Regions from separate parts of the Geobacillus sp. E263 genome, predicted to be linked through region 1. Evidence: a T-box and tRNA genes for the amino acid it is inferred to sense, from the RefSeq annotation. Region 1 holds a T-box; the other holds one or more tRNA genes.
What was found. A T-box is a leader RNA that pairs with one kind of tRNA and senses whether it is charged. The one in region 1 lies ahead of tyrS (tyrosine--tRNA ligase), so its partner is inferred to be a tRNA-Tyr.

Region 1 (10,836 bases):
CACCATAGAATATCCTCATATGGACAAAGGAGGCGGAAAAACATTGTTTCATGCTGTCGCTTATAACGGAACACGGGAAGAAAACTACGAACTTGTCATTCAACAGCTGCGCGCGTTAATTGAAGGAGAATCAAACTTCATCGCTAATTTAGCCAACGCTTCCGCTTTATTAAATCATTTTTTCGAACAAATCAATTGGGTTGGTTTCTACTTAACGGAAAACGATGAGCTTGTGTTAGGTCCGTTTCAAGGGCTTCCGGCCTGTGTACGCATTCCGTTTGGCAAAGGTGTATGCGGCACCGCCGCAAAAAACAAAAAAACCATCATCGTTCCTGACGTTCATCTGTTTCCAGGGCACATTGCATGTGATGCTGCATCGCAATCAGAAATTGTCGTACCTATGATAAAAGATGGGAATGTAATCGGTGTACTAGACATTGATAGTCCGATCAAAAATCGTTTTGATGAAACAGATCAAAAATATTTGGAAAAGTTCGTTGACGTCATTATAGCGATATTATAGGATAGAAAACAATAATCGAGAAGAAAGGAATCCGAATGAACGGATTCCTTTTTACACTTTATATTGACGAACATAATCTTTCACAAAAATACAATTCTTTCCTGTTCTTTTCGCCGCATAAAGCGCCTCATCAGCCCGTTTAAATAAATCTTTCGCTTCTTCGGGACGATTTTTTTTCCAATACGAAATGCCGCATGAAATCGTTACAGGAGGATGTGTTTCCTTTCTTACTTTTTCAGCAAGACGATGCGCAATCGAAATTCCTACGGCTAATGACACTTTCGGCAAATAGACGGCAAGTTCCTCCCCGCCCCAACGAGCGCCGATGTCACTAGCGCGAATATTGGAACGAATGATATTGGCAACCTGAACGAGCACATGATCCCCGATTTGATGTCCATATGTATCATTTACTTGTTTAAAATTATCAATATCGACTAAAATAAACGTTCCAAATTCGTCATGAAGCATCGATGTTTTGATTTGTTCATCTAAATAGCGTCTTGTATACAATTTCGTCAAATAGTCCGTAACAACGTGCTTTTCAAGCTCTTCTCTTAACATCGCATTCGTAAATGCGAGGGTGGAATGTTGAATCAGTGACTGCAACAGTTTAAACATTTCAAACGTAAAATGGTATGGTTCGCGATGTAAAACAATCGTAACTCCTTTTAGCTCCCCATTTTGAACCATAGGAGCAGCCATTAGAGAGTGATAGACAGGAACGGAAAGAGAAGCATGAATTTTTGCATCTCCAACAAAGACGATATCCTTTTCCGTTTTCATTTTCTTTTCCACAAATTCAATATACTTTTTGGATTTACAGGATTGAAAAAATGGTGTGCTCCCAGGTAATAGCTTTCGTTTCCTCCCTTCAAACCAGAAAAAACCGACTTCATCCGCACAAAACGATTGCTTAATTTGCTTTACCATAAATTCAATGGCATCTTGAAGACGCAAATTTGCATTCAACTGGTGTATCGTTTCATTAATTAGCTGTAAATCAGCAATGAGACGGCGCGATTGCTCATACAATTTCGCATTTTCCAACGCGCTTCCCGCCGTATTGGCAAGCAAAGAAATAAAATTTATTTCTCTTTTTGGAAACTCCATAATGTAAGGGGCCATAATTTCAATAACACCGTAAATGCCCTGCGCTCCTTTAATCGGCGCATACAAAACGGAACGACGCAGCGAAATGGAGTCTTCAAACTGAATTCTCCCCGTCAAAAAAGCCTGCATCGCTGCCATATTTTCGCCGCTTTCATCAAAAACAAGCGGTTTGATTGGCAAATGCCCGTGATGCTGATTATCGTGCGACAAAAGCAAATGGTATGTAAAGGACGGATATACTTGCTTAAGAGTGTTAATAATTTCCTCGAGCACATCATCAATCTTCATCGATGAATGAATTTTCGCGGCAAACCGATGAAGCTGTTCATAACGTTTTTCATCGCTAAGCCCTTGGGATATCATCCTGAACTTTCGGAAAAGCGTTGAAAAATCTTGTTTGATTTTTTTTAGCAGCTTTCTGCTTATGAAAAGCTGGCGATCATACACTAGCTGCAACATCCCGATTAACTCCTCGGAAAGACGAAGGAAAATTTGCGCGGTTATATACTTTTCATCTTCATGAATTTGTATCGTCTGCTGCTCATCATCTACCATTGCTTTTATATTGTCAGGCAGAATTTGATGACAGAAAGGAGAGTGACTTTCTTCTGATTTCGTGATTGCTTCCGGATAAAACGATTTATTTAAAGGATCAAACACAAAAAAAGCAGCTTGCTTTATCATAAGCTCCTGTTTGAGTAGTAACAGCAATTCTGTGATCACATTGGAAAAATTCTCATAATCATCATACGATAAAAACCAATGAAAAAATTTTTGTTTAAAGGCTCCGTACACCTTTTCTTCTTCTAATTTCATCGCCCTTTTCACCTAAACTGATGTTCTCATTCCAGTTAGTTTTAGAATGGAGTATATACAAAACTTTTCAAAAAATTACATCTTTTATTATATCATATTATCTTGAAATAAGGAAAATAAAAATATTGACTTTGCCCTATAAAAGTCATATAATAGCCTTTGTGTAAAATATAGCAGCCTTAGTGCTCACCTTTATGGTTCCATTTTGTTCCTCGATAACGAGGTGTATCGTGTAACTCTTAGCTGCTAGAGCGAGGATACATGAAAACAAAATGGCCATAATTGTTGATGCACGCCTGCTTTTATTTTACCCGAAATAAAAGCAAAAGGAGGAGCATTGAATGGCTCGTTATACAGGTCCAACGTGGAAAATTTCTCGCCGCCTAGGAATCTCCTTAAGCGGTACAGGTAAAGAGTTGCAAAAACGTCCTTACCCACCAGGTCAACATGGTCCAAGTCAACGCAGAAAACTTTCGGAATATGGTCTGCAATTGCAAGAAAAACAAAAACTTCGCCATATGTACGGCGTAAACGAACGTCAATTCCGCAAAACGTTTGAAGAAGCTGGCAAAATGCCTGGTAAACACGGGGAAAACTTTATGATTCTTTTAGAATCACGTTTAGACAACCTTGTTTACCGTTTAGGCTTTGCGCGTACTCGCCGCCAAGCTCGTCAGCTTGTAACGCACGGCCATATTTTAGTTGACGGAAACCGTGTAAACATTCCATCTTACCGTGTGAAACCTGGCCAAACGATTTCTGTCCGCGAAAAATCTCGCAACCTTCAAGTCATTAAAGAAGCATTGGAAGCAAACAACTTTGTTCCTGATTATTTAACATTAGATGCAGACAAAATGGAAGGCACGTATACTCGTTTACCTGAGCGTTCCGAGTTGCCAGCGGAAATTAACGAAGCATTAATCGTTGAGTTCTACTCTCGTTAATGCGCTGCATCCCTTCAGATATGGTTCTGGAGGGATTTTTTTCTTGTGATCATCTACCAATAAAAAAACCCGGTCTTCCCGGGTTTTTTTATTGGTAGCGAATTAAATAATATTTTTTCTTTCCGCGGCGAATGATGGTAAAACGTCCTTCGATGCGGTTTTCTTTTGTAATCACTGCATTGACGTCTTGTATGCGCTCGCCATTGATGTAAATCGCTCCGTTTGTAATATCTTCCCTCGCCTGCCGTTTCGATGGCACAATCTTCGCCATGACAAGGAGTTCCACTAGCGGAACTTCCTCTCCCTTATATTCAAAAGAAGGAACGTCTTTAAACCCTTGTTCAATTTCCTCTGCTGTTAATTGTGACACACTTCCACTAAAGAGCGCCTCCGAAATGCGAATCGCTTGCTTCAAGGCTTCTTCTCCATGGACAAGTTTCGTCATTTCTTCGGCTAACGCTTTTTGCGCCGCACGCTGTTCCGGAGCTTTCTGCAATTGTTTTTCTAGCTCTTCAATTTCTTCTTTCGATAAGAACGTAAAGTATTTTAAATATTTAATGACATCACGGTCGTCTGTGTTAATCCAAAATTGGTAAAACTCATATGGAGATGTTTTTTTCCGATCAAGCCAAATGGCTCCGCTCTCTGTTTTCCCGAATTTTGTTCCATCTGCTTTGGTAACAAGCGGAACGGTTAATCCAAACGCTTTTGCATCTCCTTCCGTTTTTCGGATTAACTCTAATCCTGCTGTGATATTTCCCCATTGGTCACTGCCGCCAATTTGCAAACGACATTGTTCGTTTTGATAAAGTTTTAAGAAGTCCAATGATTGTAAAATCATATAGCTAAACTCCGTAAACGAAAGGCCTGTCTCGATGCGCGATTGCACCGATTCTTTCGCCAGCATGTAGTTTAGCCCGAAGTTTTTTCCAACATCGCGCAAAAAAGTAATCACATCAAGCGAACCAATCCAATCATAGTTGTTGGCGATTTTCGCCGGATTTTCTTTCGCGTCAAAATCTAAAAATCTTGACAATTGCTCTTTAATGCGTTCACTCCATTGTTGCACCGTTTCTTTTGCATTTAATGTACGCTCGCTTTTTTTTCCGCTTGGGTCTCCGATTAGCCCGGTCGCACCGCCAACAAGCGCAATTGGACGATGGCCAGCTAGCTGAAATCGGCGCAGCGTTAAAATCGGCAATAAATGTCCGATGTGCAAACTGTCCGCCGTAGGGTCAAATCCGGAATATAGCGTCACTTTTTCCTCATTTAGTAATTTCTGAAGCCCTTCCTTATCCGTGACTTGGTTAATTAATCCGCGCCATTCCAACTCTTGCAACAAGTCCATTTGATCCACCCCTTTTTTATTTTTTCATAAAAAAATCGCCCCTTAAACTGAAGGGACGATTGACGTCGCGGTACCACCCTACTTAGAAAGCATAGCGCTTTCTCACTTCATTTCGATAACGGCAAATGCCGTCTTTTGCTACTTGGACAATCCGTTCGCAAAAGCTGCTCGAGGAGGTAATTCGTGTTTATCTATGTGCTAGTTCACACCAACCACTAGCTCTCTGAAACAGGGAGATAAACACTACTCGTTCCTGTCATCGCTTTTATGTATATCGTTTTTGATATACATATTTTTATCATACTCTCATAAATTTGTCAAACCGAATCAGATCGCATTTATAATGAAAGAAAAATGACAAAAAGCCGCAATATTCAACAAAAAATATGATATACTGTGTTTACATTTATTTGTTGTTTATATAGGGGGAATACCCATGGAGCATATAAAACAAACGTTTTCCCTAAAGAAAGCATGGCGCTATTTTCTCATTACATATGAAGTATGTTGGAATCTTTTTCTTATTTTTCTTATTTTCGCGCTATGCGCCATTTGCTTTGCGGTCGGTCTTGGCGCCGGATATTTTGCTTTTTTAGTAAAAGATATGCCGCTTCCTTCGTATCAAGAAATGAAAACAGATATTTACAACTATGAGGAAACAACGCATATTTACTTCGCCAATAACGTTTATCTTGGAAATTTCCGCACGGATTTAGAGAGAGAAGGAGTAAAATTGAAAGATGTTTCCCCTTACGTCATAAAAGCACTGATCGCAACAGAAGACGAATATTTTTACGAACATCACGGTATTGTTCCAAAAGCAATTATCCGGGCGCTTTTTCAAGAAGCTACCAACTCTGCAATGCAAACAGGCGGAAGCACGCTAACGCAACAGCTTGTGAAAAATCAAATATTAACCAATGAAGCGTCGTTTGAACGGAAAGCGAAAGAAATATTGCTTGCGCTTCGCCTCGAAAAATTTTTTAGCAAAAATGAAATTTTAGAGGCATATTTAAATGTCGTTCCATTCGGCAGAAACTCATCCGGGCGCAACATTGCCGGCATCCAAGCAGCGGCCCAAGGCGTTTTTGGAGTAAATGCGAAAGATTTAAATCTAGCCCAAGCAGCATTTTTAGCCGGCCTTCCGCAAAGCCCTTTCGTTTATACGCCATTTACAAGCGATGGAAAAGTGAAAAAAGATTTATCCCCAGCATTGCATCGCATGAAAACGGTGTTAACACGCATGAAACAGGAAGGCTATATTTCCGAAAAGCAATATAGAGAAGCGCTGCAATATGATATCGCCAAACATTTTGCACCACCGAAGCCATCACCGTTTGAGAAATATCCGTGGCTCACGATGGAAATTGAAAAGCGTGCGAAAGAAGCGCTAGCGGAAGTTTTAGCCAAAAAAGATGGGTATGAGAAACAGCAGTTATGGCAAGACGCATCTCTTTATAAACGCTATTTAGCAAAAGCAGAAAAACAGCTTCGCCAAAACGGGTATAACATTTACACAACGATTGACAAAAATATTTACGATCGCATGCAAAAAGTAGTTGCAAATTATCAATATTACGGCGACGACATTATTCAATACGTAAAAGATCAACAGACGGGCAAAACGGTTGCAAAGCGGGAACCTGTCGAAGTCGGTGCAATCCTTATTGAAAATAAGACAGGGAGAATTATTAGCTTTGTCGGCGGCAGAGATTACGGGCGAGAGCAGCTCAATCACGCCACACAAGCATATCGATCAAACGGTTCGACAATGAAACCGCTGCTCGTATATGCGCCAGCAATGGAAATGGGCATTATTCAGCCCGGTTCCATCATCCCAGACACAGAATTACACATCAAGACAGGTAAAGGTTATTACACTCCAAAAAATGCGGACCGAAAAACACACGGTTTAGTCACCGCTCGACGCGCCTTGCAGTATTCTTATAACATTCCTGCGATTCGAACATATATGAAGATCATGAACCAACATCCAGTACAATATTTGCATAAAATGGGCATTACCAGTGTGGCAAAAACAGAAGAAAATCACGTCGCCTTGGCGATCGGAGGAACGGATAAAGGAGTGACAGTAGAAGAAAATGTCAACGCCTATGCCACATTTGCGAATTACGGAACATTTATCGATGCGTATTTAATTGAAAAAATTGTATCGAAAGATGGACAAGTCATTTACGAACATCAAAGCAAACCTGTTCCTGTCTTTTCTCCGCAGACATCCTATTTAATGATTGATATGATGAGAGACGTTATTCGCCGAGGCACAGCGTCCTCTCTTCCGTATTATTTAAAATTCCAAGCGGATTGGGCTGGGAAAACGGGAACAGGACAAAATAATAAAGACTCCTGGTTTGTTGCAACAAATCCGAACGTTACATTTGGCGTTTGGATGGGATATGATACTCCGGCACCGCTGCAGCTAAAATATAAAGGGTTATCCTATAGCAAACGAACCCAGCTATTATGGGCACAACTAATGAATGCGGCTTATGATGTAAAGCCGCAGCTAATCGCTCCAAAAACGCGATTCAATATGCCAGGCGGCATCGTCCGTCGTGCATATTGTACAGTTTCAGGGTTCGTTCCATCTGATTTATGCGAAAAAGCTGGATTAGTCAACTATGATTTATATAATACAAAATTCACCCCAAAGCAAAGTAAGGACCAATATTTAATCGAAGGACGCTTTGTTGAAGTCAACGGCAAACGGTACATCGCGCTTAATACAACGCCGAGCGAGTTTGTTTCAAGCGGGGTCATACTTAATAAAAAATTGCTCAAAGAACTAGGAATCTACCATATAAACTCCGCCGAGTGGAACGGAACATTATTGGTTAGCGAAATGAAAGAAAACGGAAAACGTCCAGACCCGCCTACCGTCCAACTAACCAATGAAACAATAACTTGGAAGCCGCACCACGAAAACGACGTCATTGGCTATCGTGTATATTGTGCGGAACAAAAAGGAGCGCCGTTTCGTGTTGTCTCTATCGTTAAAGCTGGAAAATCTTTAACATTTTCCAATCTACAGCCAAAAGCAACATATTATGTGACAGCAGTAGATATAAGCGGCAATGAATCCCCACCATCGAACATCATTTCTGAACAAAATGTCGCTGTACCAAATCAAGGAAAAAAGAAAACATCAGATAGCCCTTCAAAGAACCATTAAAAAAAGCTGATCATATCGATCAGCTTTTTTCTTAGTCTTCCATTGTCGATAAATCCCCTGTCGGCAAGTTGAGTTCCCACGCTTTTAAGACGCGGCGCATAATCTTTCCGCTTCGCGTTTTTGGCAGTTTGTCACGGAATTCGATTTCCCGCGGCGCCGCATGTGCCGCCAATCCTTTTTTGACAAACTGGCGAATATCTTCTTTCAATTCCTCTGATGGTTCATATCCTTCCCGAAGCGAAATAAATGCTTTAATAATTTCCCCGCGAACTGGGTCAGGTTTGCCAATAACGCCTGCTTCCGCTACTGCTGGATGTTCGACTAGCTTGCTTTCAACTTCAAACGGACCAACACGTTCCCCAGATGTATTAATCACATCATCGACACGACCTTGGAACCAGAAATATCCGTCTTCATCCATATAAGCGGAATCGCCGGAAACGTACCAATCGCCGATGAAGTACGACTCATATTTTTGTGGGTTATTCCAAATCGTTTTCATCATCGACGGCCAGCCTTTTTTAATCGCCAAGTTCCCCATACGGTATGGCGGCAGCTCGTTTCCTTGATCATCGATGATAGCTGCTTTTACACCAGGAATCGGTTTCCCCATCGACCCCGGCTTAATTTCCATGCAAGGATAGTTACAAATAAGATGAGCGCCTGTTTCTGTCATCCACCATGTATCATGAATGCGTCGCCCGAATACTTTCATCCCCCAGCGAATGACTTCTGGATTCAATGGTTCTCCAACACTGAGAATATGGCGAAGTGAGCTTAAATCGTATTTTTTGACAATTTCATCGCCGGCCCCCATCAACATGCGAAATGCCGTTGGCGCACTATACCACACGGTTACGCCGAAATCTTGAATCGCTTGATACCATGCATCCGGGCTAAAACGTCCTCCAATAATGACGCTTGAAGCGCCGCACAACCAAGGGCCGAAAATGCCGTATGATGTTCCCGTTACCCAACCAGGGTCAGCTGTACACCAATAAATATCATCTTCTTTTAAATCAAGCACCCATTTTGCTGTTTGATAATGTTGAATCATTGCGTTGTGAACGTGCAAAACCCCTTTTGGTTTGCCGGTAGAACCAGATGTATAATGCAAAATAAGTCCATCTTGGCGGTCTACCCATTCAATGTCAAAATGTTTGCTCGCTTCGTTCATTCGTTTCTTTAAGTCAATATACGGACCTTCTTCCACAATGTTATCCCCGACAAGAAAAACGTATTTCAGCTCAGGCAGATCATTGACTGGAACCCGCGGCAACAGTTCCGGTGTCGTGATGATTGCCTTCGCTCCACTATCCTCAAGCCGATCGCGCACCGCTCCTTCCATAAATGCTTCAAACAGCGGACCAACAATCGCGCCTGTTTTAATGATTCCTAATACAGAAAAATACAATTCCGGAGAGCGCGGCATAAAAATAAATACGCGGTCTCCTTTTTCAATCTCTGCTACTTGTTTTAGCACGTTTGCAACTTTGTTGGACATTTCTTTCATTTCTTTGAATGTATACTTTTCATTTCTCGATGCATCACGGTAATAGAGAGCTACTTTATTTTTTCGAAACGTTTCCGCATGGCGGTCGATCGCTTCATACGCCATATTGACCCGGCCTGTTTCAAACCACGAAAATTCCTTTTCTACTTCTTTCCAATCAAAATTTTTATATGTTTCTTCATAATTTTTTAAATTATAGTCCCCTTGTATGACCGGTAGTACTTCCGTTTTCATTCTCCGACTCCCCCTTATGTAAGTGGTTACAGTCCTATTATAGTATATCTCTTTCGAATTCTCAATTTTTTTAAAATTTCCTTTTTATTTTTTATGAACTTTTTTTGAAACCGGTCTTCCAGTCGTTTTTTCATGTATAATGTTAGCAGAAAGACAAATCTAGGTGGTGCTCTATGGAACATAAAAAAACGTATAATGCGAAAGAACTAAAAACCCCAAAAGGGACATTAATTATTGAGGGCCCAGTATCTGCTGAAAAACTAGCAAGTTACGAATTTCATCACGATTTGACATCATTCCGCCAGCCGCCGCAGCAACATAAAGCACTCATTGAAATCGCAAAGCTGCCAGAAGGAAGAATTATTATCGCCCGTCATAACCAAACCATTGTTGGTTATGTTACGTTTCTTTATCCCGACCCGCTTGAACGTTGGTCACAAGGAAACATGGAAAATTTAATCGAGTTAGGCGCGATTGAAGTCATCCCGGAGTTTCGCGGCTATGGGGTAGGAAAAAATTTATTGATTGTATCGATGATGGATGATGCAATGGAAGATTACATTATTATTACAACAGAATATTACTGGCATTGGGATTTAAAAGGGACGGGGTTAAATGTATGGGAATACCGGAAATTAATGGAGAAAATGATGAACGCCGGCGGGCTTGTTTGGTATGCAACGGATGATCCTGAAATTTGTTCCCATCCGGCTAACTGCTTAATGGTTCGCATCGGCAAACGGGTCGATCAAGAATCTATCCAAAAATTCGATCGCCTTCGCTTTATGAATCGGTACATGTATTAAAAATCTTTCTTGACAACAAAGGGGAGAGGAATCAGTGATTGTCGAACAAATTATGAAAACTCCTGTCGTTACACTCCAGCCGACAAATACGATTGCAGAAGCGATTCAGTTAGTACGACAACTGCGCATTCGCCATATTCCGATTGTTGATGCCGAAAACCATGTTATCGGCATTGTAACAGATCGAGATCTTCGCGATGCAAGCCCTTCTATTTTTCGTCTTCACGAACATCTCGAAGATTTACAAAAACCGCTCAGCACGATTATGAAAACAGACGTCATCGTCGGACATCCGCTCGATTTTGTGGAAGAAGTAGCAGCGCTGTTTTACGAGCATAAAATCAGC
Region 2 (10,836 bases), 880 kb from region 1:
CTCAATATTCGCTGACATATAAAGCATAATCGCTAACAGTAAAGAAAATATTTTAATAAACCAATGATTGTTCATTAACTTATCCATGTTTCTTCCCCCTCCATTGCCAACGGGATGAGGAAGTCGCCTTTGTGGATGGCACTAGCTCCTTTGTAAGCAACTCCCGAAACTGCTCCGGGGTTAAATCTCTGTGTAGCTCCCCGTTTTTTGTGACCGATACCGCACCGGTTTCTTCTGATACAACAACCGTTATGCTATCTGTCACTTCACTAATTCCTAATGCAGCGCGATGCCGAGTCCCAAGCTCTTTCGAAATAAAAGGGCTTTCTGAAAGCGGCAGGTAACAGGCCGCTGCTGCGACATGGTTTTTTTGAATAATAACAGCCCCGTCGTGCAACGGAGTATTAGGGATAAAAATATTAATTAATAGTTCAGAGGAAACACGGGCATTCAAAATAATGCCTGTTTCAATATAATCTCCCATTCCTGTTTCCCGTTCAATGGAAATTAACGCGCCTATTCTCCGTTTTGCCATATATTCCGTCGCTTTAATAATCGCTTCAACCATTTTTACTTGCTCTTCGTCCTCATTCGAACTACTTCGAGAAAACAGCTTTCCCCGTCCTATTTGCTCAAGCGCACGCCGCAATTCCGGCTGGAAGATAATAATAATAGCGAGAAACCCCCATGTGATTGCTCGATCCATTAGCCATTGCAGCGTGTTAAGACCGAGAAAGTTACTAACAATATGCACTAGTATAATAAGAATAATTCCTTTTAGAAGCTGGACTGCCTTCGTCCCGCGAATCATCATGATTAATTTATATATAACATACCAAACAACAAGAATATCGACGGCCTTGCCTAAATAACTTAAAATCGGGAGCTCTCCGAAAGGCATTTTCACACTTCCTTTATCATTCTAATTCAAACATAATTTTATTGAAACAACCCTTCTATTATAACATATCATATAAAAAAGCCATCAAAAAAGATGGCTCTCTATTCGAACGCTTCCACCGCATCCTTGATTCGTTCCTTAATATTATACCAAATCCACTCAAATACTTGGTTAATTTCTTCAATTTCTCCTGTTACTTGTCCTGCAGAAGCTAAATATTTTTCTCCATGAATCACGGTGACATTGCCCTCGACTTTCCCTTCTATCTTTATAGAACCGTTGCGAACGACAATATCTCCTTGAACGACTTCTCCTTTCGGAACAATGACAGTATGACCGCGAATAATGACATTTTCATGTGTGGAAACAGAAAATTGTTTCTGTGTGTTCCATGTGGTAAATAGACTGCCTATCGTCAACATCATAAATAACGATGCAGCGGTAATAAACGGATGGGTTTGCAGCCACCTTCTAACACGAATCATCTTTCTTTCTTTCGGTAGCTGTGCCATCACACGGGCCGTAAAATCCGAAGGAGGGGTGAGATGGGACGCATGCTGAATGAACGCGACTGTTTTCTCTAGTCCATTAAAATGATCAGCGCATGCTGAACATTGTTGCAAATGCTCCCTTAATATTTTTTCATCATGCGGCCCAATATCACCATCTAAAAAATCATGCATAAGGTTTACAATGTTATGCGGACATTTCATGTTCTTCACCCTCTCATAAATGACCCAAATGCTTTCGCAACGCTTCTCTGCCACGGTGAAGTCTCGTTTTTACCGTGCCGAGCGGCAAGTCTAAAATTTCGCTAATCTCCTGTAATGATAGCCCTTCTATATACTTCAATACAATAACACTACGATATTTTTCTGGAAGTTGTTCAATTGCTTTCTGTACTGTTTCCTGTAGCTCCAAACTTTCTAATGTTTCTTCCGGAGAAGCTTCGCTAGAGGAAAGCTGTGAATACATTGTAAGCCCATCAGTACCGCTTATCTCTTCGTCTAAATAGGCATCCGGTTTTTTCTTCCGAATCTTATCAATCGCTAAATTGGCGGCAATTCGGTAAAGCCACGAGGAAAACCTCATATTTGGATTATACGTATGAATATTAACATAAGCGCGGATAAACGCTTCTTGCGCAGCATCTTCCGCCTCATGGCGATTTCCTAGCATACGATAACATAAACGGTATATTTTATCTTTATAAAGGTCTACAATATCAGCATAGGCATTTTGATCGCCTTTTTTGACCGCTTTTATACGTTTTTTCACAAATATCTCCATAATAATACGTACCCCCGCTCACTGCGGCTACAGTGTATTACGTTCACAAATAAAAAAAGTTTCATGCAAACATGCACCATTTATTTTATCATATCCGCCTAATCTTTCCTAAGCAAAATAAAAACAGCAGATTCTGTAAAATCTGCTGTTTTTACACCGTTACACCAGCTTTTCTCCAAAAAGGGACCCCATCAATCCTACAGCAACAGAAGCAGTCTTATTGCGCTCATCTAAAATCGGATTCACCTCTACAAATTCCGCTGATGTAATTAGTTTTGCCTCTGCGAGCATTTCCATTGCCAAATGGCTTTCACGATAAGTAAGACCACCGATAACTGGCGTACCCACTCCCGGTGCATCGTTCGGATCAAGTCCGTCTAAATCAAGTGATAAATGCACTCCATCCGTTCGTTCTTTTAAATATGCAATCGTTTCTTCCATTACTGTCGTCATGCCGAGACGATCTATTTCATGCATCGTATATACTTTAATCCCTTTTTCACGGATTAACTGCTTTTCCCCTTCGTCCAGAGAGCGAATGCCAATAAGAACAATGTTTTCAGGTTTCACTTTTGGGCTATAACCGCCGATATTCGTCAAATATGGATGTCCTAAACCAAGACTCACAGCCAGCGGCATGCCATGAATGTTTCCGGATGGAGAGGTTTCTGGCGTATTTAAATCACCGTGGGCGTCATACCAAATAACTCCTAAATTCTTATAATGCTTCGCAATACCAGCTAATGTACCAATGGCAATGCTATGATCACCGCCCAACACGAGAGGGAAGCGCCCCCTTTTGATCACTTCGTCCACTGTTTTTGCCAATTTTTCATTCGCTTCTGCAACCGCTTTCAAATTTCGTAAGTTGAGCCGTGATCCTTCATCATCAGGATGTTCTGTTTTTCCAATTGGAATATCGCCTAGATCTTCAATTTCATAATGAAGACGTTCTAACCTCTCGATTACCCCTGCATAACGCATGGCACTCGGCCCCATATCTACACCACGACGTGTCTGCCCTAAATCCATCGGTACACCAATAATCGATACCGTCTTCATGTTTCCCTCTCCTTCCCATTGTGCTACTTCAATTGTAGACAAAAATATCATATTGACTCAACTCGACAGTTTTTTGAATATTTATTCTTATAAAAAAAGAACAGTCTGCAATCACAATAAACAAAAAATCCCACTTCGGAAAAAACGAAGTGGGATGTTATATTAATGGAGCCTATCGGGATCGAACCGATGACCTCCTGCGTGCAAAGCAGGCGCTCTCCCAGCTGAGCTAAGGCCCCAAACTATCTTGTTGTAAAAGAGCGGAAGACGGGACTCGAACCCGCGACCCCCACCTTGGCAAGGTGGTGTTCTACCACTGAACTACTTCCGCATGACAATGAGCCATGGAGGACTCGAACCTCCGACCCTCTGATTAAAAGTCAGATGCTCTACCTGCTGAGCTAATGGCTCGTGTAGTAAATGAAAACACTCCATGTTTTTGTTGCCTCTTCCTCTGCTAGCCAATTCAAAGATGTTGGATGTGTCGAGGCAACTGGTAATCAACTCTCCTGCTCGTTGTCCCTTCCTCTTCTAGCTAATTCACAGAAGCAGGATGCGTCGGGACAATTCGTAGCGAACTCATAGAAGCTTTGCTCATTGCTTCCCTGCTGAGCTAATTAATGAGATTATGGCTGGGCTAGCTGGATTCGAACCAGCGCATCACGGAGTCAAAGTCCGTTGCCTTACCGCTTGGCTATAGCCCAATAATATTGGAGTACCTAATGCTACCCAAAAATATTATTTCACATAACATAAAAATTATACTTCATTTCAGCTAATTACTCTATGTATAAGGTGGTGGAGGGGGACGGATTCGAACCGCCGAACCCAAAGGGAGCGGATTTACAGTCCGCCGCGTTTGGCCACTTCGCTACCCCTCCATATTATGATGCCGGCTGCAGGACTTGAACCCGCAACCTACTGATTACAAGTCAGTTGCTCTACCAATTGAGCTAAGCCGGCATAAGAAAGGAGTATTGACATATATACTTAATTTTTTGTGTCCCTTCCTCTTCTCGCTTATTCAGCGAAGTGATATGCATCGGAACAACTCGCAGGGAATTCACGGAAGCTTAGGCTCGTCTCTACCAATTAAGCTAAGCGGGCATTAAAAATGTCGTGGTGGAGGATGACGGGATCGAACCGCCGACCCCTTGCTTGTAAGGCAAGTGCTCTCCCAGCTGAGCTAATCCTCCACAAAAAGAAAGTGACCCGTACGGGATTCGAACCCGTGTTACCGCCGTGAAAGGGCGGTGTCTTAACCACTTGACCAACGGGCCAAAAAATCACAATACGAAAGCTTCCAACCGGGCTTGAACCGGTGACCTCTTCCTTACCATGGAAGTGCTCTACCAACTGAGCTATGGAAGCATGGCTCCGCAGGCAGGATTCGAACCTGCGACCAATCGGTTAACAGCCGATTGCTCTACCACTGAGCTACTGCGGAATAACGGGTTGTTGGTTTATACTCAATTTTTTCGTTGCCTCTTCCTCTACAAGCTTTTTCAAAGAAGCTGGATGCGTCGAGGCAACTCGCAGCTTATTCATAGAAGCTTATGCTCGTTGCTTCCCACTGAGCTGCTTTGGAATATTCAACTTGCCTAGCAACGACCTACTCTTGCAGGGGCGCTGGCCCCAACTACCATCGGCGCTGGAGAGCTTAACTTCCGTGTTCGGGATGGGAACGGGTGTTTCCTCTCCGCTATTGTCACTAGGCAAGTTGTCAGCCAAATATTATTATATCCAAACAAATAAGCTTGTCAAGAGTGAATTTTCATTCCTTCAAAACTAGATAACCGTCTGTTTGGAAGAAGCCGTCTTGCATAGGCGGCCTACGCTTTTCCGTTGTCTAGCTCCTAGCGTCCTCCGCTTTTCACTTTGTCTAGCTCCGGACGCCATCGGCTCGCGACGCTTCGGTCCCGTTGCGGCGGCAACAGCCTCCTCACGGGCCCTCCAGCGCGTGTCGCCGATAGGCGGGCGTCCTCCACTTTTCGCTTTGGTTAAGTCCTCGATCGATTAGTATCCGTCAGCTCCACGTGTCGCCACGCTTCCACCTCGGACCTATCGACCTCGTCATCTTCGAGGGATCTTACTCGCTTGACGCGATGGGAAATCTCATCTTGAGGGGGGCTTCACGCTTAGATGCTTTCAGCGCTTATCCCTTCCGCACATAGCTACCCAGCGGTGCCCCTGGCGGGACAACTGGTACACCAGCGGTGCGTCCATCCCGGTCCTCTCGTACTAAGGACAGCTCCTCTCAAATTTCCTGCGCCCGCGACGGATAGGGACCGAACTGTCTCACGACGTTCTGAACCCAGCTCGCGTACCGCTTTAATGGGCGAACAGCCCAACCCTTGGGACCGACTACAGCCCCAGGATGCGATGAGCCGACATCGAGGTGCCAAACCTCCCCGTCGATGTGGACTCTTGGGGGAGATCAGCCTGTTATCCCCGGGGTAGCTTTTATCCGTTGAGCGATGGCCCTTCCATACGGAACCACCGGATCACTAAGCCCGACTTTCGTCCCTGCTCGACCTGTCCGTCTCGCAGTCAAGCTCCCTTGTGCCTTTGCACTCTACGAATGATTTCCAACCATTCTGAGGGAACCTTTGGGCGCCTCCGTTACCTTTTGGGAGGCGACCGCCCCAGTCAAACTGCCCACCTGACACTGTCTCCCACCCCGATAAGGGGTGCGGGTTAGAATTTCAATACCGCCAGGGTGGTATCCCACCGGCGCCTCCACCGAAGCTGGCGCTCCGGCTTCTCAGGCTCCCACCTATCCTGTACAAGCGATACCAAAATTCCATATCAGGCTGCAGTAAAGCTCCACGGGGTCTTTCCGTCCTGTCGCGGGTAACCTGCATCTTCACAGGTAGTATGATTTCACCGGGTCTCTCGTTGAGACAGTGCCCAAGTCGTTACACCTTTCGTGCGGGTCGGAACTTACCCGACAAGGAATTTCGCTACCTTAGGACCGTTATAGTTACGGCCGCCGTTTACTGGGGCTTCGGTTCGCACCTTCAGCCTTGCGGCTTAAGCGCTCCCCTTAACCTTCCAGCACCGGGCAGGTGTCAGCCCCTATACTTCGCCTTTCGGCTTCGCAGAGACCTGTGTTTTTGATAAACAGTCGCTTGGGCCTTTTCACTGCGGCTCTCTCGGGCTCATCACCCAAGAGAGCACCCCTTCTCCCGAAGTTACGGGGTCATTTTGCCGAGTTCCTTAACGAGAGTTCTCCCGCGCACCTTAGGATTCTCTCCTCGCCTACCTGTGTCGGTTTGCGGTACGGGCACCTCTCACCTCGCTAGAGGCTTTTCTTGGCAGTGTAGGATCGGGGACTTCGGGACCGATGGTCCCTTCGCCATCACGGCTCAGCCTTTGCGCCAGACGGATTTGCCTATCTGGCAGCCTAACCGCTTGGACAGGCTATTCCAGCAGCCTGCTCGCCCTACCTTCCTGCGTCCCCCCATTGCTCAAACGGTGAGGAGGTGGTACAGGAATCTCAACCTGTTGCCCATCACCTACGCCTTTCGGCCTCGGCTTAGGTCCCGACTAACCCTGAGCGGACGAACCTTCCTCAGGAAACCTTAGGCTTTCGGTGCAGAGGATTCTCACCTCTGTTTTCGCTACTCACACCGGCATTCTCACTTCTAAGCGCTCCACGAGTCCTTCCGGTCTCGCTTCGGCGCGCTTAGAACGCTCCCCTACCGATGACGGGCGGTCATCCCACAGCTTCGGTGGCACGTTTAGCCCCGGTACATTTTCGGCGCAGAGTCACTCGACCAGTGAGCTATTACGCACTCTTTAAATGATGGCTGCTTCTAAGCCAACATCCTGGTTGTCTGGGCAACTCCACATCCTTTTCCACTTAACGTGCACTTTGGGACCTTAGCTGGTGGTCTGGGCTGTTTCCCTCTCGACCACGGATCTTATCACTCGTAGTCTGACTCCCAAGGATAAGTCGTTGGCATTCGGAGTTTGACTGAGTTCGGTAACCCGATGAGGGCCCCTAGCTCAATCAGTGCTCTACCTCCAAGACTCTTCCCTTGAGGCTAGCCCTAAAGCTATTTCGGGGAGAACCAGCTATCTCCAGGTTCGATTGGCATTTCACCCCTACCCACACCTCATCCCCGCACTTTTCAACGTGCGTGGGTTCGGGCCTCCAGTAGGTGTTACCCTACCTTCACCCTGGACATGGGTAGATCACCTGGTTTCGGGTCTACGACGACGTACTAAACGCCCTATTCAGACTCGCTTTCGCTGCGGCTCCGTCTCTTCGACTTAACCTCGCACGTCATCGTAACTCGCCGGTTCATTCTACAAAAGGCACGCCATCACCCATGAACGGGCTCTGACTACTTGTAGGCACACGGTTTCAGGTTCTCTTTCACTCCCCTTCCGGGGTGCTTTTCACCTTTCCCTCACGGTACTGGTTCACTATCGGTCACTAGGGAGTATTTAGCCTTGGGAGATGGTCCTCCCTGCTTCCGACGGGATTCCCCGTGTCCCGCCGTACTCAGGATCCACTCGGGAGGGAACGAAGTTTCGACTACAGGGCTGTCACCTTCTCTGGCGGGCCTTTCCAGACCGCTTCGTCTACCCCGTTCCTTTGTAACTCCCATATGAGTGGTCCTACAACCCCAAGAGGCAAGCCTCTTGGTTTGGGCTGTTCCCGTTTCGCTCGCCGCTACTCAGGGAATCGCGGTTGCTTTCTTCTCCTCCGGGTACTTAGATGTTTCAGTTCCCCGGGTGTGCCCTCCATACCCTATGGATTCAGGTATGGATACTGCCCCATTACGGGCAGTGGGTTTCCCCATTCGGACATCTCCGGATCAACGCTTGCTTACAGCTCCCCGAAGCGTTTCGGCGTTTGCCCCGTCCTTCATCGGCTCCTAGTGCCAAGGCATCCACCGTGCGCCCTTTCTAACTTAACCATGCGAAAACAGCTTCACGCTTGCCGCCTTCGCTTCTCGGCTTCTTCCACTGTCTAGCTTCGGCGCCTAGCTCTCTTGTGCCAAATAACCTTCCCCCTCGAAGTACAAGCACTTCTGTGGGTGAAGAACATTTGGCTTCGAGAGCTAATCGCGGCGCCTCCGCTTTTCTTCTCGGTTATCTAGTTTTCAAGGAACGAAGCTACTACTTTGAGTTCGCTTCTCTGCAGCTTTGTGCCGAGGAACCTAACTCCCTCGAACCTGCTTGTAGACGCAGGCACAAGACTGCTTCTGACACAAAGCCTCTGTTTTGAAAGAACATTAAACATGCTCCCTCAAAACTGAACAAGGCTACTGCCTTGAATCAACTTCTCTGCTGCCTTGCGCCGAGGAATCTAGCTTCTCTGAATCCACTCGTAGACGCAGACGCAAAACGGATTGATTGAAGAGAACATAAACATGTTCCCTCAAAACTGAACAAAACGTAAGCGTCCTTCGCTTTTCGTACTGTCTAGCTCCAGCGCCTAGCTCTCTTGTGCCAAATAACCTTCCCCCTCGAAGTGCAAGCACTTCAACGGGTGAAGAACATTTGGCTTCGAGAGCTGATCGCGGCGCTTCCGCTTTTCGTATCATCCTTAGAAAGGAGGTGATCCAGCCGCACCTTCCGGTACGGCTACCTTGTTACGACTTCACCCCAATCACTTGCCCCACCTTCGGCGGCTGGCTCCCTTACGGGTTACCTCACCGACTTCGGGTGTTGCAAGCTCTCGTGGTGTGACGGGCGGTGTGTACAAGGCCCGGGAACGTATTCACCGCGGCATGCTGATCCGCGATTACTAGCGATTCCGGCTTCATGCAGGCGAGTTGCAGCCTGCAATCCGAACTGAGAGCGGCTTTTTGGGATTCGCTCCCCCTCGCGGGTTCGCAGCCCTTTGTACCGCCCATTGTAGCACGTGTGTAGCCCAGGTCATAAGGGGCATGATGATTTGACGTCATCCCCACCTTCCTCCGACTTTTAGCCGGCAGTCCCCCTAGAGTGCCCAACTGAATGCTGGCAACTAGGGGCGAGGGTTGCGCTCGTTGCGGGACTTAACCCAACATCTCACGACACGAGCTGACGACAACCATGCACCACCTGTCACCCTGTCCCCCGAAGGGGGAACGCCCTGTCTCCAGGGTTGTCAGGGGATGTCAAGACCTGGTAAGGTTCTTCGCGTTGCTTCGAATTAAACCACATGCTCCACCGCTTGTGCGGGCCCCCGTCAATTCCTTTGAGTTTCAGCCTTGCGGCCGTACTCCCCAGGCGGAGTGCTTAACGCGTTAGCTACAGCACTAAAGGGAAAACCCCTCTAACACTTAGCACTCATCGTTTACGGCGTGGACTACCAGGGTATCTAATCCTGTTTGCTCCCCACGCTTTCGCGCCTCAGCGTCAGTTACAGACCAGAGAGCCGCCTTCGCCACTGGTGTTCCTCCACATCTCTACGCATTTCACCGCTACACGTGGAATTCCGCTCTCCTCTTCTGCACTCAAGTCCCCCAGTTTCCAATGACCCTCCACGGTTGAGCCGTGGGCTTTCACATCAGACTTAAGGGACCGCCTGCGCGCGCTTTACGCCCAATAATTCCGGACAACGCTCGCCCCCTACGTATTACCGCGGCTGCTGGCACGTAGTTAGCCGGGGCTTTCTCGTTAGGTACCGTCACCGTACCGCCCTATTCGAACGGTACTTCTTCTTCCCTAACAACAGAGCTTTACGATCCGAAGACCTTCTTCGCTCACGCGGCGTCGCTCCGTCAGACTTTCGTCCATTGCGGAAGATTCCCTACTGCTGCCTCCCGTAGGAGTCTGGGCCGTGTCTCAGTCCCAGTGTGGCCGGTCACCCTCTCAGGCCGGCTACGCATCGTCGCCTTGGTGAGCCGTTACCTCACCAACTAGCTAATGCGCCGCGGGCCCATCCGTAAGTGGTAGCCGAAGCCACCTTTCAACCGAAGACCATGCGGTCTTCGGTGTTATCCGGTATTAGCCCCGGTTTCCCGGAGTTATCCCGGTCTTACGGGCAGGTTACCCACGTGTTACTCACCCGTCCGCCGCTAACCGAACAGAAGCAAGCTCCCGTTCGGTCCGCTCGACTTGCATGTATTAGGCACGCCGCCAGCGTTCGTCCTGAGCCAGGATCAAACTCTCCAAAAAGAAAGTTGATTGGCTTATTTTCTAAGCTTCGGCACCGACACCGAAGGTGTCGCTCGCCTTCGCTTTTCTATGTGGACGCTTCGTTTTGTTCAGTTTTCAAAGAACATTTTTTCCTCTTTGCGACCTTTTTATGCTAACACATTCATTAACAAGATGTCAATATTATTTTCTCTATCACTTAGCGACGTTAGACAATTTACCACAGCAAATTTTTATTGTCAATACTTTTTATGTATTTTTTATTAATATGTTTATCGGTACCGACAATAAAACATGGTTTGAAAATATTTTTCATAACACCCGGGGTGACAAGCATAAGATGGTGACAGAACAACTTTAGGATAAAGGGGGAAAAATAGTGAGTTTTTTCTATGCATTAAATGGACGTTCCTTAAAAAAGGCACTTATTATCGTTCTATCTGCATTTTTTACAGCCACTATTTTATATGCCCAAGGAATCA

Region 2: it encodes a tRNA-Tyr, which carries the amino acid that the T-box ahead of tyrS (tyrosine--tRNA ligase) is inferred to sense. The anticodon was not compared.

Annotation. Positions count from the first base shown of each region.
Region 1 covers NZ_CP041632.1:716,336-727,171, reverse strand. The annotation lists gene msrC (free L-methionine (R)-S-oxide reductase MsrC) at 44-523, shown strand; gene FNL97_RS03730 (sensor domain-containing diguanylate cyclase) at 575-2,452, opposite strand; gene rpsD (30S ribosomal protein S4) at 2,794-3,396, shown strand; gene tyrS (tyrosine--tRNA ligase) at 3,485-4,744, opposite strand; T-box leader at 4,793-5,013, opposite strand; gene FNL97_RS03715 (transglycosylase domain-containing protein) at 5,181-7,937, shown strand; gene acsA (acetate--CoA ligase) at 7,969-9,684, opposite strand; gene FNL97_RS03705 (GNAT family N-acetyltransferase) at 9,858-10,490, shown strand; gene FNL97_RS03700 (acetoin utilization AcuB family protein) at 10,525-10,836, shown strand, end outside.
Region 2 covers NZ_CP041632.1:3,312,348-3,323,183, forward strand. The annotation lists gene FNL97_RS16880 (CdaR family protein) at 1-87, opposite strand, end outside; gene cdaA (diadenylate cyclase CdaA) at 80-901, opposite strand; gene rsiW (anti-sigma-W factor RsiW) at 1,003-1,614, opposite strand; gene sigW (RNA polymerase sigma factor SigW) at 1,628-2,191, opposite strand; gene rocF (arginase) at 2,351-3,253, opposite strand; tRNA gene FNL97_RS16905 (tRNA-Ala) at 3,420-3,492, opposite strand; tRNA gene FNL97_RS16910 (tRNA-Gly) at 3,513-3,584, opposite strand; tRNA gene FNL97_RS16915 (tRNA-Lys) at 3,592-3,664, opposite strand; tRNA gene FNL97_RS16920 (tRNA-Gln) at 3,883-3,957, opposite strand; tRNA gene FNL97_RS16925 (tRNA-Tyr) at 4,050-4,134, opposite strand; tRNA gene FNL97_RS16930 (tRNA-Thr) at 4,144-4,216, opposite strand; tRNA gene FNL97_RS16935 (tRNA-Val) at 4,374-4,449, opposite strand; tRNA gene FNL97_RS16940 (tRNA-Glu) at 4,462-4,533, opposite strand; tRNA gene FNL97_RS16945 (tRNA-Thr) at 4,552-4,624, opposite strand; tRNA gene FNL97_RS16950 (tRNA-Asn) at 4,626-4,700, opposite strand; rRNA gene rrf (5S ribosomal RNA) at 4,853-4,969, opposite strand; rRNA gene FNL97_RS16960 (23S ribosomal RNA) at 5,250-8,184, opposite strand; rRNA gene FNL97_RS16965 (16S ribosomal RNA) at 8,821-10,375, opposite strand; gene pdaB (polysaccharide deacetylase family sporulation protein PdaB) at 10,734-10,836, shown strand, end outside.